Regions from separate parts of the Halomonas chromatireducens genome, predicted to be linked through region 1. Evidence: predicted binding sites of a transcription regulator. Region 1 holds the regulator's gene; each other region holds the start of a gene.

Region 1 (3,276 bases):
TGCGGGCGCGCAGCTCCTCGAGCAGACGGGGGAAGCGCTCCAGGGCATGGGGGAGGTTGCGTGAGTCGATGCTGACAGCAATGGAGGATTGGCCGGACGGTCCGCTGGGCAGTTCTTCTACCAGCGATCCCAGCAGCATCGCTGGAAAGTTGTCGATGGCGTAGTAGCCCAAGTCTTCGAGCGCCTGCAGTGCGATCGACTTGCCGGAGCCGGAACGGCCACTGATGATCACGAGCTGCATGCGGGTCTCCTGGTTGGCTGGCCGGGCGGCCCGGGAAGGTCAGAGCGGCGTCGGCGTCTGTCGTCGAATGGCTTCAATGAGCCGCTCGTGGAGCTCACGTTGGCTGTTGCTCTTGCGCAGTGCCACTCGAGTGTCGACATCGTTCATGATGCTGGCCACCTGGCTGAGTAGCGCCAGATGTGTATCGTCCGCCTCTTCCGGGACCAGCAGTACGAAGACCAGGTCGACCGGCTCGCCGTCGATGGCGTCGAAATCGATAGGCTCCGCCAGCTGGAGGAAGGCCGCGACCGGACTGTGACAGTGGGGGCTCCTGGCGTGAGGAATGGCCACCCCATTGCCGATGCCCGTGCTACCGAGGCGTTCTCTGCCGATCAGGCGGGCAAAGACTTCCTGGCTGTCGAGGCTCGGCGTGTTCTGTGCGATGAAGGTGCTGAAGAATTCCAGCACCCGTTTCTTGCTGCCACCGGGGACGCCGAACAAGGCGCGCTCCGGCGGCAGAATGGTTTCCAGTGTCATGGCAATCAGCGAATGCCGGCGCCCTGGGCGCGGGCCTGGGCTTTTTCCTTGTGTTTGACCAGTTGACGGTCGAGCTTGTCGGTCAGTGCGTCAATAGCGGCGTACATGTCGGGATCGGTGGCCTCGGCATGAAGGTCGGCGCCGGCAGCATGCAGGGTGCAGGCGGCCAGTTGACGCTCCTTCTCTACCGAAAGCGTGACCTGGACGTTGGTGATGTTGTCGTAGTGGCGCTGCACGCGGGTCAGTTTTTCGCTGACGTAGTCACGCAGGGCATCGGTCAGTTCCACATGGTGGCCGGTAATATTGACTTGCATGACAGGCTCCTTCGTCCTTCGGGTGGTGCCTCGATTGTAACCCTTTTTGAGGCCCTGCAAACCCCTCCCTTTCCGGTTTCCTGCGAAGGGTCAAGAGAGCGGGCTGGGGTCAGCGAAATCGCTTGCGCTCGCTTGAGGAGGGTATGCCCAACGCTTCCCGGTACTTGGCGACGGTTCGCCGCGCAACGCGGATGCCGTCCTCGGCCAGCAGATCGACCAGGCGACTGTCCGACAGCGGCTTGCGGGGCGGCTCGTCCTGTACTAGCTTGCGGATCCGGGCACGGATCGCGGTGCTGGAATAGGCGTCGCCTTCGCCTTCTCCGCCGCCGACATGGCTGGAGAAGAAGAACTTGAGTTCGAACACGCCGCGCGGCGTGTGGATGAATTTCTGGGTCGTTACGCGAGAGATGGTCGACTCATGCATATCCACGGCCTGGGCAATATCAGCCAGTATCAGTGGCCGCATGGCCTCCTCCCCCTGCTCGAGAAAGTCGAGCTGGCGGGCCATGATCTCGCGGCCGACCCGCAGCAGGGTGTCGTTCCGGCTGGCCAGGCTCTTCATCAGCCAGCGCGCCTCCTGAAGGTGATCCTTGAGAAACTGGTTGTCCTGGCTCTTGTCGGCGCGCCTTACCAGGGCCACGTAATCGGGCTGGATGCGCAGTCTTGGCAGGGCGTCGGCGTTGAGCTCGACACGCCAGCCGCGCTCGTCATGGTGAGCGAGCAGGTCGGGGGTGATGTAATTGCCACTCACCTCGGCGAACTCGCTGCCCGGGCGCGGGTCCAGCGAGCGAATCAGACCGATCACCTCCTCCAGGGCCTCATCGTCCAGCCCCAGGCGGCGCTTGAGCAGTCGGCGATCGTCGCTGGCCAGGGCTTCGAGGAACTGGCGGACGAGGCGCCTGGCCTGGGGGAGCAGCGGGGTGTCGTCGGGTAGTGCCGCGAGCTGCAGCATCAGGCATTCACGCAGGTCCCGGGCAAAGACACCGGTAGGTTCGAATTGCTGCAGACGCAGCAGCACCTGCTCGACCTCCCGGGTTGGCAGGCCCTCGAGGCCCTGCTGGCGGAGCCCGTCGCGAATCTCTTCCAGCGGCTGCGCCAGGTAGCCGGTGCCGTCCACGGCATCGATCAGGCTCTCGGCGATCTGGCGCTGGCGCTCGCTGAGATCGGTCATCGCGAGCTGCCAGATCAGGTGGCTGGCCAGGCTCTGCCCGGCGGCCTGGCGTTCAAAATCAGGTCCTTCGCCGCTGCCCGAGCTGGCGCCATGGTCGGGGTAGGTGTCAGACCAGTCGCTGTCGGTGGAAAGTTCAGAGGGAATTTCGCTGGCCCAATCGTCGTCTTGGACCGCTTCGGCGGTCTGTTCGCCGAAGCCGTCGTCGAGTTCCAGCATGGGGTTGGTTTCCAGCGCCTGCTGGATCTCCTGACGCAGATCGAGCGTCGAGAGCTGCAGCAGCGCAATCGCCTGCTGCAGTTGGGGCGTCATGGTCAGCTGAGTGCCGACACGGAGTTGCAAGGATGCTTTCATGGCCATGAGAATAGGGGGCTCATCTGCCGAAAAAAACCACCCTAGCCCCCAATGGTTCGACTTGCAAGTGTTTTGAGTGCAATAAGCATGCCATCCGCAATTTCCGTGCCGAATATGCATGTTTATATTGACAGCAGGCAGTTGTGTTGATCGAGTCGCCAGGTTTAGAGACGGAAGTCCTCGCCGAGATAGACCTCACGCACCCTGCGGTTGGCGAGAATGGCATTGGCATCACCTTCCGCAATGATCTGCCCGTCTCCGACGATGTAGGCGGTATTGCAGATATCCAATGTCTCGCGCACGTTGTGGTCGGTGATCAGGACGCCGATATCACGCGCCTTGAGCTGACGGATGATGCCTTTGATTTCACCAACGGAAATAGGATCCACGCCAGCGAAAGGCTCATCGAGCAGGATGAAGGCCGGCTCGGTGGCCAGCGCCCTGGCGATCTCCACCCGTCGCCGTTCGCCGCCAGACAGGCTCATGCCGAGATTGTTGCGGATATGGGTAACATGAAAGTCTTCCAGCAGCTCTTCCAAGCGCGCATGACGGCCTCGTCGGTCCAGGTCCTTGCGCGTCTCGAGAATGGCCATGATGTTATCCGCCACCGAGAGCTTGCGAAAGATCGAGGCTTCCTGGGGAAGGTAGCCAATGCCGGCGCGGGCACGCTCATGCATGGCCGA
Region 2 (3,276 bases), 660 kb from region 1:
TGCCGTTGCGGCTCAGGGTGATCGGCGCCAGGGCGTCGCAGGGCGCCCGCTCCAGCCCGAGACTCATGGCCAGCGGCATGGGCGAGAGCATCTGGGCGCCATCGAGCAGCCCGGCGGCCACCTTGTCGCGCAGGGTCGACCAGGCGTTCTCCCGTGACAGCGATACCTCGACCCCCTGTTCGGAAAAGAAGCCCTGTTCACGGGCGATGACCAGCAGGGCGGCATCCAGCAGCGGCACGAAGCCCAGGGTCAGGTGATTCAGCTCGGGTGTGGTGTGCATGTCCTGCGGATTCATGAATAGACCTCAGTTCAGTCAGGCGAGCGCGTGTTCAGGCGTTCCAGGATATCGATGACGCTGTCGGCCACCTCGGCAATACGCTGGCTGCGATCCATGGCGAGCTTGCGCAGCATGCGATAGGCCTGCTCCTCGTCGCAGTCCTGATGCTTCATCAACAGCCCCTTGGCGCGTTCGATGCGCTTGCGCTCGGTGAGCTGGTTGCGGGTCTTCTCCAGTTCGCGGCGCATGGACTGGAAGGCATCGAAGCGGGCAATCGCCACCTCGATGATCGCCTTGACCCGGCCGGGAATCAGGCCGTCGACCACGTAGGCGCTGACGCCGACCTTGAGGGCGGCCTGGAGGATGTCCGGGTCGTGCTGGTCGGCGAAGAAGACCACCGGGCGCGGGTTCTCGCGGTTGAGCAGCGCCATGCTGTCCAGGGTGTCGCGGTCGGGGGATTCCATGTCGATGATCACCACGTCGGGCTGGTGCCGGGCGACCATCTCGTTGAGGCTCGCCGGGCTCGTCAGGCGGCAGACCACACGGTGTCCATCGGCGACCAGGGCCTCCTCGACCATGGCCGCGCGCACGACTTCATCATCAACCAGCAGCACATTCAGCGGTGGGGGCATGGCAGTCTCGCTAGTCACTTGCATCTCTACGCTGCGATGCAAAATACATTCCAGATATTGCAACTCCGCGGCACGCCAAGTCCTGCGGGCCGGGTCTTGACGGCCTGGCGCTGTGTCTGGCGATTATTCGGTCCGATGCGCGGCGTTTCGGCACTACCGTGGTGCAGCATGGCAGTTGGGGTGAGAGATCCTGGGGCAGTGGCTCGATGTCAGGAACGATAGAAGGCCATCAGGGAGCCGGAATACTGGCAGATGCCGTTCGCCTGGCACAAAGATTGCTTCATCCTGTATAGAAAATGCTCAACGCTGGGCAAAGCAGCAAGAGGCGCCCACCGCGCTTCATCGGCAACGACGCCCACCCGCCGTCTCTGCTACAGAGTCGGCGGGTGGGCGTTTGCATTTTGCGAACATGCGTTACAGGAGATCGTCATGCACCAGGCTCTAACCACTTGCCCCTACTGCGGTGTTGGCTGCGGCGTGCAGGCGGAAGTCGACGGCGAGCGCATCATCGGCGTCAGCGGTGACAGCACGCATCCGGCGAATTTCGGGCGGCTCTGCGTCAAGGGTTCGGCGCTGCACGAGACCCTGGGTGAGCATGGCCGGCTGACGCGTCCCCGGGTCGACGGCGTGGAGGTGGACTGGGACACGGCACTGGATGCCGTGGCCGACAGGCTTCAGGCCACACGCCGCGACCATGGCAACCATGCCGTGGCGGCCTACCTCTCGGGTCAGCTGCTCACCGAGGACTATTACGTTGCCAACAAGCTGTTCAAGGGCTTCCTGGGGACGCCGCACCTGGACACCAACTCGCGGCTCTGCATGGCCTCGGCGGTGGCGGCCTACAAGCGCGCCTTCGGCGCCGACGCCGTGCCCTGCAACTACGAGGACCTGGAGGAGGCGGAGCTGGTGGTGCTGGTGGGGTCGAACCTGGCCTGGAACCATCCGGTGCTGTATCAGCGCATCAAGGCGGCCAAGCAGATCAATCCGCTGATGCGGGTGGTGGTGATCGACCCCAGGGTCACCGATAGCTGCGAGATCGCCGACCTCTATCTCGGCCTCGCGCCCGGCAGCGATGCGCGGCTGTTCAATGGCCTGCTGGCCTGGATGGACGACCGTTCCAAGCTGGACCGGGTCTACCTGGAGAAGCACACCCTGGGCATGGAAGAGGCCCTGGCGGCGGCCCGCGAGGACGACACCTCGCTGGAGGCCATTGCCGCCGACTGCGATGTGGACCCGGAGCGGCTGGAAACCTTCTTCTACTGGTTCTCAAGCCACCTCCACGTGGTGACGCTCTACTCCCAGGGCGTCAACCAGTCCTCCAGCGGCACCGACAAGTGCAACGCCATCATCAATTGCCATCTGGCCGGCGGCAAGATCGGCCTGCCGGGGGCGGGGCCCTTCTCGATCACCGGCCAGCCCAACGCCATGGGCGGCCGCGAAGTGGGCGGGTTGGCCAACCAGCTGGCCGCGCACATGGACTACCATACGCCGGACGCCCTCGAACGGGTCACGCGCTTCTGGACGACAGAATCGCTCGAGCCCACCCTGCCCGACGCGCCAGGCCACAAGGCGGTGGAGCTGTTCGAGGCCATCGAGCGGGGCGAGGTTCAGGCGGTGTGGATCATGGCCACCAACCCGGTGGTGAGCCTGCCGGATGCCAACCGCGTGCGGGCGGCCCTGGCCAAGTGTCCGCTGGTGATCGTCTCCGAATGCATGGCCGACACCGATTTGCTCCCCTTTGCCGATATCGTGCTGCCGGCCTCGAGCTGGTCCGAGAAGGATGGCACCGTGACCAACTCCGAGCGGCGTATCTCCCGCCAGCGCGGGCTGCTGCCGCCCCCGGGGGAGGCCCGTCACGACTGGTGGATCATCGGCGAGGTGGCCAGGCGGCTCGGTTTCGGCGAAGCCTTTGCCTATGAACACCCCAGCGAGATCTTCGACGAGCATGCCCGGCTCTCCGGCTTCGAGAATGGTGAAGGCCCCGGCGAGGGCCGCCGGCTGTTCGATATCTCCGGCCTGACCGGGCTCGACCGCGACGCCTATGATGCCCTGGCGCCGATCCAGTGGCCGGTGACGCGGGGTGCGCCGAGCGGCACGGCGAGGCTGTTCGAGGATGGGCGCTTTGCCACCCCGGATGGCAAGGCGCGACTGATTGCGGTACACCCACGGGGGCCAGAGCAGGCCCTGAGCGAGGTTCGTCCGCTAAGGCTCAATACCGGCAGGGTGCGTGATCAGTGGCACACCATGACCCGCACCGGCCGTGCGCCACGGCTGATGAATCACCGCAGCGAACCCTTCATCGAGCTCCATCCCGACGATGCGCACCACTACGGTATCGATGACAAGGCGCTGGCGCGGCTGGAGGGA
Region 3 (3,276 bases), 520 kb from region 1:
GATCAATACGCCGACGGTGCCCGAGCCCATCCAGGACGCGGTGGCATCGATGGCGCTGCGCCCGGGCAGGTTGAAGATCACGCGAAAGGGCTTGCGCACCAGGCTGCCGATGAACTCCATGAAGCCGAATTCGACCAGGAAGGGCAGCAGCAGGGCGGCAAAGAAGAAGAAGGTGAGCAGCACCGGGGCCAGGTCGTTGAGCATCACGCCGCCGGTGAAGGGGGCGGTGACGAACTCGGGGCCGAACTGGAAGAAGGTCATCAGCGCGAAGGCGGCGCCGAGGATGCGCATGCCGAACCATACCGGGCCGACATGGAACATGTCGCGCAGCACCCCTTTTTCCGCCCAGGCGGGCTTGCCCAGCTTGACGTAGAGGGTGGCGAGCACCGAGACCGTCAGGACGGCCACGGCGATGGCCGGCAGGGCCCCATCGAGCAGCGCCTTGAGGCCATCGGCCATCAGGCCCATGCCGATATTGATGGTATCGCCGACCTGGAAGGGGATCAGGAACAGGCTGACCCCGATCAGGGAGGGGATCAGAAAGCGTAGCAGATTGCGGCGGTCCAGCGGTTGGCGCTCCATCGGCTTAGGGGCGGCCGTCTCTTCGGAAGTCGATTCAGTGGAAGACATGCTGTTATTCCTCAGGCTTGTTGTCGTTGAATCCGGAGTGCTGAAATTGCCTTGGGGCCTCAGCCGCGGCGGGTGACGCCGGGTAGCACGCAGAGCATCTCGTAGAGCAGGGTCGCGCCCATCAAGGCAGTGTTGCCGCTGGGGTCGTAGGGCGGTGATACCTCGACCAGGTCGCCGCCGACGATGTTCAATCCCGCTGCGCCACGGACGATCTCCAGGCCCTGCGCCGAGGTCAGGCCACCCATTTCCACGGTGCCGGTGCCGGGGGCGACCGAGGGATCGAGGCCATCGATATCGAAACTGATATAGACGGGGCCATCGCCCATCTGCTCACGTACTTCGTCCATCAACGGCGCCAGCGATTTGTGCCAGCACTCCTCTGCGGTGACGACGCGAAAGCCCTGCTGGCGGCACCAGTCGAAATCCTCGGCGGAGTAGCCGGTGCCGCGCAGGCCGATCTGCACCACGCGGTTTGCCGCCAGAAGGCCCTCTTCCTGGGCGCGTCGAAAGGGCGTCCCATGAGCGATGGGCTCGCCGAACATGTGCTCGTTGACGTCGGCATGGGCATCGATATGAATCAATCCCACGGGCCCATGCTTCTTGGCGATGGCGCGCAGTATCGGCAGGGTGATGGTGTGCTCCCCGCCCAGGGTGAGCGGGATGCAGCCATTGGCCAGCACCTGGTCATAGAAGTCGGTAATGATGTCGACGCTCTTGGGCAGGTGAAAGGTGTTGATCGGCACATCACCTATATCGGCGACCTGCAGGCTGTCGAAGGGCGCGGCCCGGGTGGCCATGTTGTAGGGGCGCAGCATGCGTGATTCGTCGCGAATCTGGCGCGGGCCGAGCCGGGTGCCCGGTCGGTTCGAGGTGCCGATGTCCAGGGGGATACCGATGAAGGCGGCATCAAGACCCTCTGCCGTCGGCTGGGCGGGCAGCCGCATCATGGTCGCGGGGCCGCCGAAGCGGGGCATCTCGTTACCGCCGAGGGGCTGATTGTACTCGGACATGAGGAACTCCGGTTGTGCTGGCTGAGAGGGCGCTGGCATTAGTACCTGTACTGATAGGAATGCATGTTTCGTGCCAGCTGGTGCTTCCCGGCCGGCCGGCGTTCCGTGCTCGCAAGTGATTCACTAGCGCATCGAATTGGGTGGGATTCGATGCAATATTGAATCAGCGATGCAATACTGTATTGGCACGCGGAATAATCAGGAGCCGATATGAGTGAGATCGATGCGCGGGTCGTGCAGGCCATCGTCGAGACCGCCAATGACCATTTCTTCATCGTTGACGGAAGCGGCCGAGTTCTCGATGTCAGCCCGGGTGCCGCGGCGGTCTACGGGATGACTCGGGAAGCGCTGACCAGTAGTACGGTACAGGCGCTGGAGGCAAGCGGCGTGCTGAAGCCCTCGATCAGCATGGAGGTGATGCGCACGGGCAAGCCGGCCCAGCTGATGCAGGTCACCGGGACCGGCAGGCGGGTCATCGCCGAGGCCCATCCGGTGTTCGTCGATGACAGGCTGGAGCGTATCGTCAGCCGCTCCCGGGATCTCACCGACCTTCAGCTGCTGCAGGATGAATATGCCTTGCTCCAGAAGCGATTCAGCGAGCATCTTCGGCGCAGCCAGCCGGGGCCGACGGAGCAGGATGGCGAGCTGGATGAGACGCTGGAGGCACTGCAGGTGCGTAGCAGCGTGATGCGTGAACTGGCGCTGCTGCTCAAGCGCGTGGCGCCATCCGATGCCACCGTGCTGATGCTGGGCGAGTCCGGGGTCGGCAAGACCGCTTTCGCTCGCCAGCTGCATCGCTGGAGCCGACGCGGCGACGGGCCCTTCATCGAAGTCAACTGCGGTGCCATTCCCGAGAACCTGTTCGAGTCGGAGATGTTCGGCTACCAGCCGGGGGCCTTCAGCGGCGCCGCCCGGCAGGGCAAGGCCGGCCTGCTTGAGCAGGCCGAGGGTGGCACGCTATTTCTCGATGAGCTGGGCGAGCTGCCGCTGCTGATGCAGACCAAGCTGCTCAAGGTGATCCAGGATGGCACCGTCACCCGACTGGGGGACACCCGGCCGCGGCGGGTCGACTTTCGACTGGTGGTGGCGACCAACCAGGACCTGGCTAGCCGGGTCGAGGAGGGGGCCTTCCGGCTGGATCTCTATTACCGGCTCAACGTGATCCCGGTGACGCTGCCACCGCTGCGGGAGCGCCGCGAGGACATACCGGCGCTGGTGGAGTCCTGCCTTGATCGCCTCAACCAGCGCTATGGCCGCCAGAAGTTGCTGCACGGCAGCGTCTGGTCGGAGCTGATGGGCAGCGAATGGCCGGGCAACGTCCGCGAGCTGGAAAACTGGCTCGAACGCGCCTGGCTTTCCAGCGCCGGAGACGTGATCGAAGCCCCTACCCTGGGGCGGCCCGTGGGACACGCTGCAACCACTGATGCTGCTGTCGTTACCCCTGCCCCCCTGGCAATGGCGGAGGACGAGTCGCTGAAGGCGTATCTCGCCCGGACCGAACGCCAGGTGCTGGCGACACTGTGCGAACAGCTGTCGAGTACCTATGCCATGGCCGGGCGGCTGGGCATCAGTCAGCCCAGTGTCGTGCGCAAGCTGCAGCGCCATGGGTTACGTATCGAACGCACCCATCGCTAGC

What was found. Region 1 encodes sigma-54, which starts transcription at its own class of promoters, with help from an activator protein. Its sites were predicted from a motif close to TGGCACNNNNNTTGCTNT; they were not measured.
Region 2: LOKO_RS08690 (nitrate reductase) is a predicted target of sigma-54. The motif match lies at 1,174-1,191, and genes of this name have one in related genera.
Region 3: speB (agmatinase) is a predicted target of sigma-54. The motif match lies at 1,699-1,716, and genes of this name have one in related genera.

The regions. Positions count from the first base shown of each region.
Region 1 covers NZ_CP014226.1:1,215,503-1,218,778, forward strand. The annotation lists gene rapZ (RNase adapter RapZ) at 1-241, opposite strand, end outside; gene ptsN (PTS IIA-like nitrogen regulatory protein PtsN) at 281-757, opposite strand; gene hpf (ribosome hibernation-promoting factor, HPF/YfiA family) at 763-1,071, opposite strand; gene LOKO_RS05690 (RNA polymerase factor sigma-54) at 1,181-2,599, opposite strand; gene lptB (LPS export ABC transporter ATP-binding protein) at 2,758-3,276, opposite strand, start outside.
Region 2 covers NZ_CP014226.1:1,873,671-1,876,946, forward strand. The annotation lists gene LOKO_RS08680 (CmpA/NrtA family ABC transporter substrate-binding protein) at 1-295, opposite strand, end outside; gene LOKO_RS08685 (ANTAR domain-containing response regulator) at 310-909, opposite strand; gene LOKO_RS08690 (nitrate reductase) at 1,339-3,276, shown strand, end outside.
Region 3 covers NZ_CP014226.1:1,732,738-1,736,013, reverse strand. The annotation lists gene LOKO_RS08045 (YjiH family protein) at 1-630, opposite strand, end outside; gene speB (agmatinase) at 690-1,640, opposite strand; gene LOKO_RS08035 (sigma-54 interaction domain-containing protein) at 1,851-3,275, shown strand; gene LOKO_RS08030 (pyridoxal phosphate-dependent aminotransferase) at 3,272-3,276, opposite strand, start outside.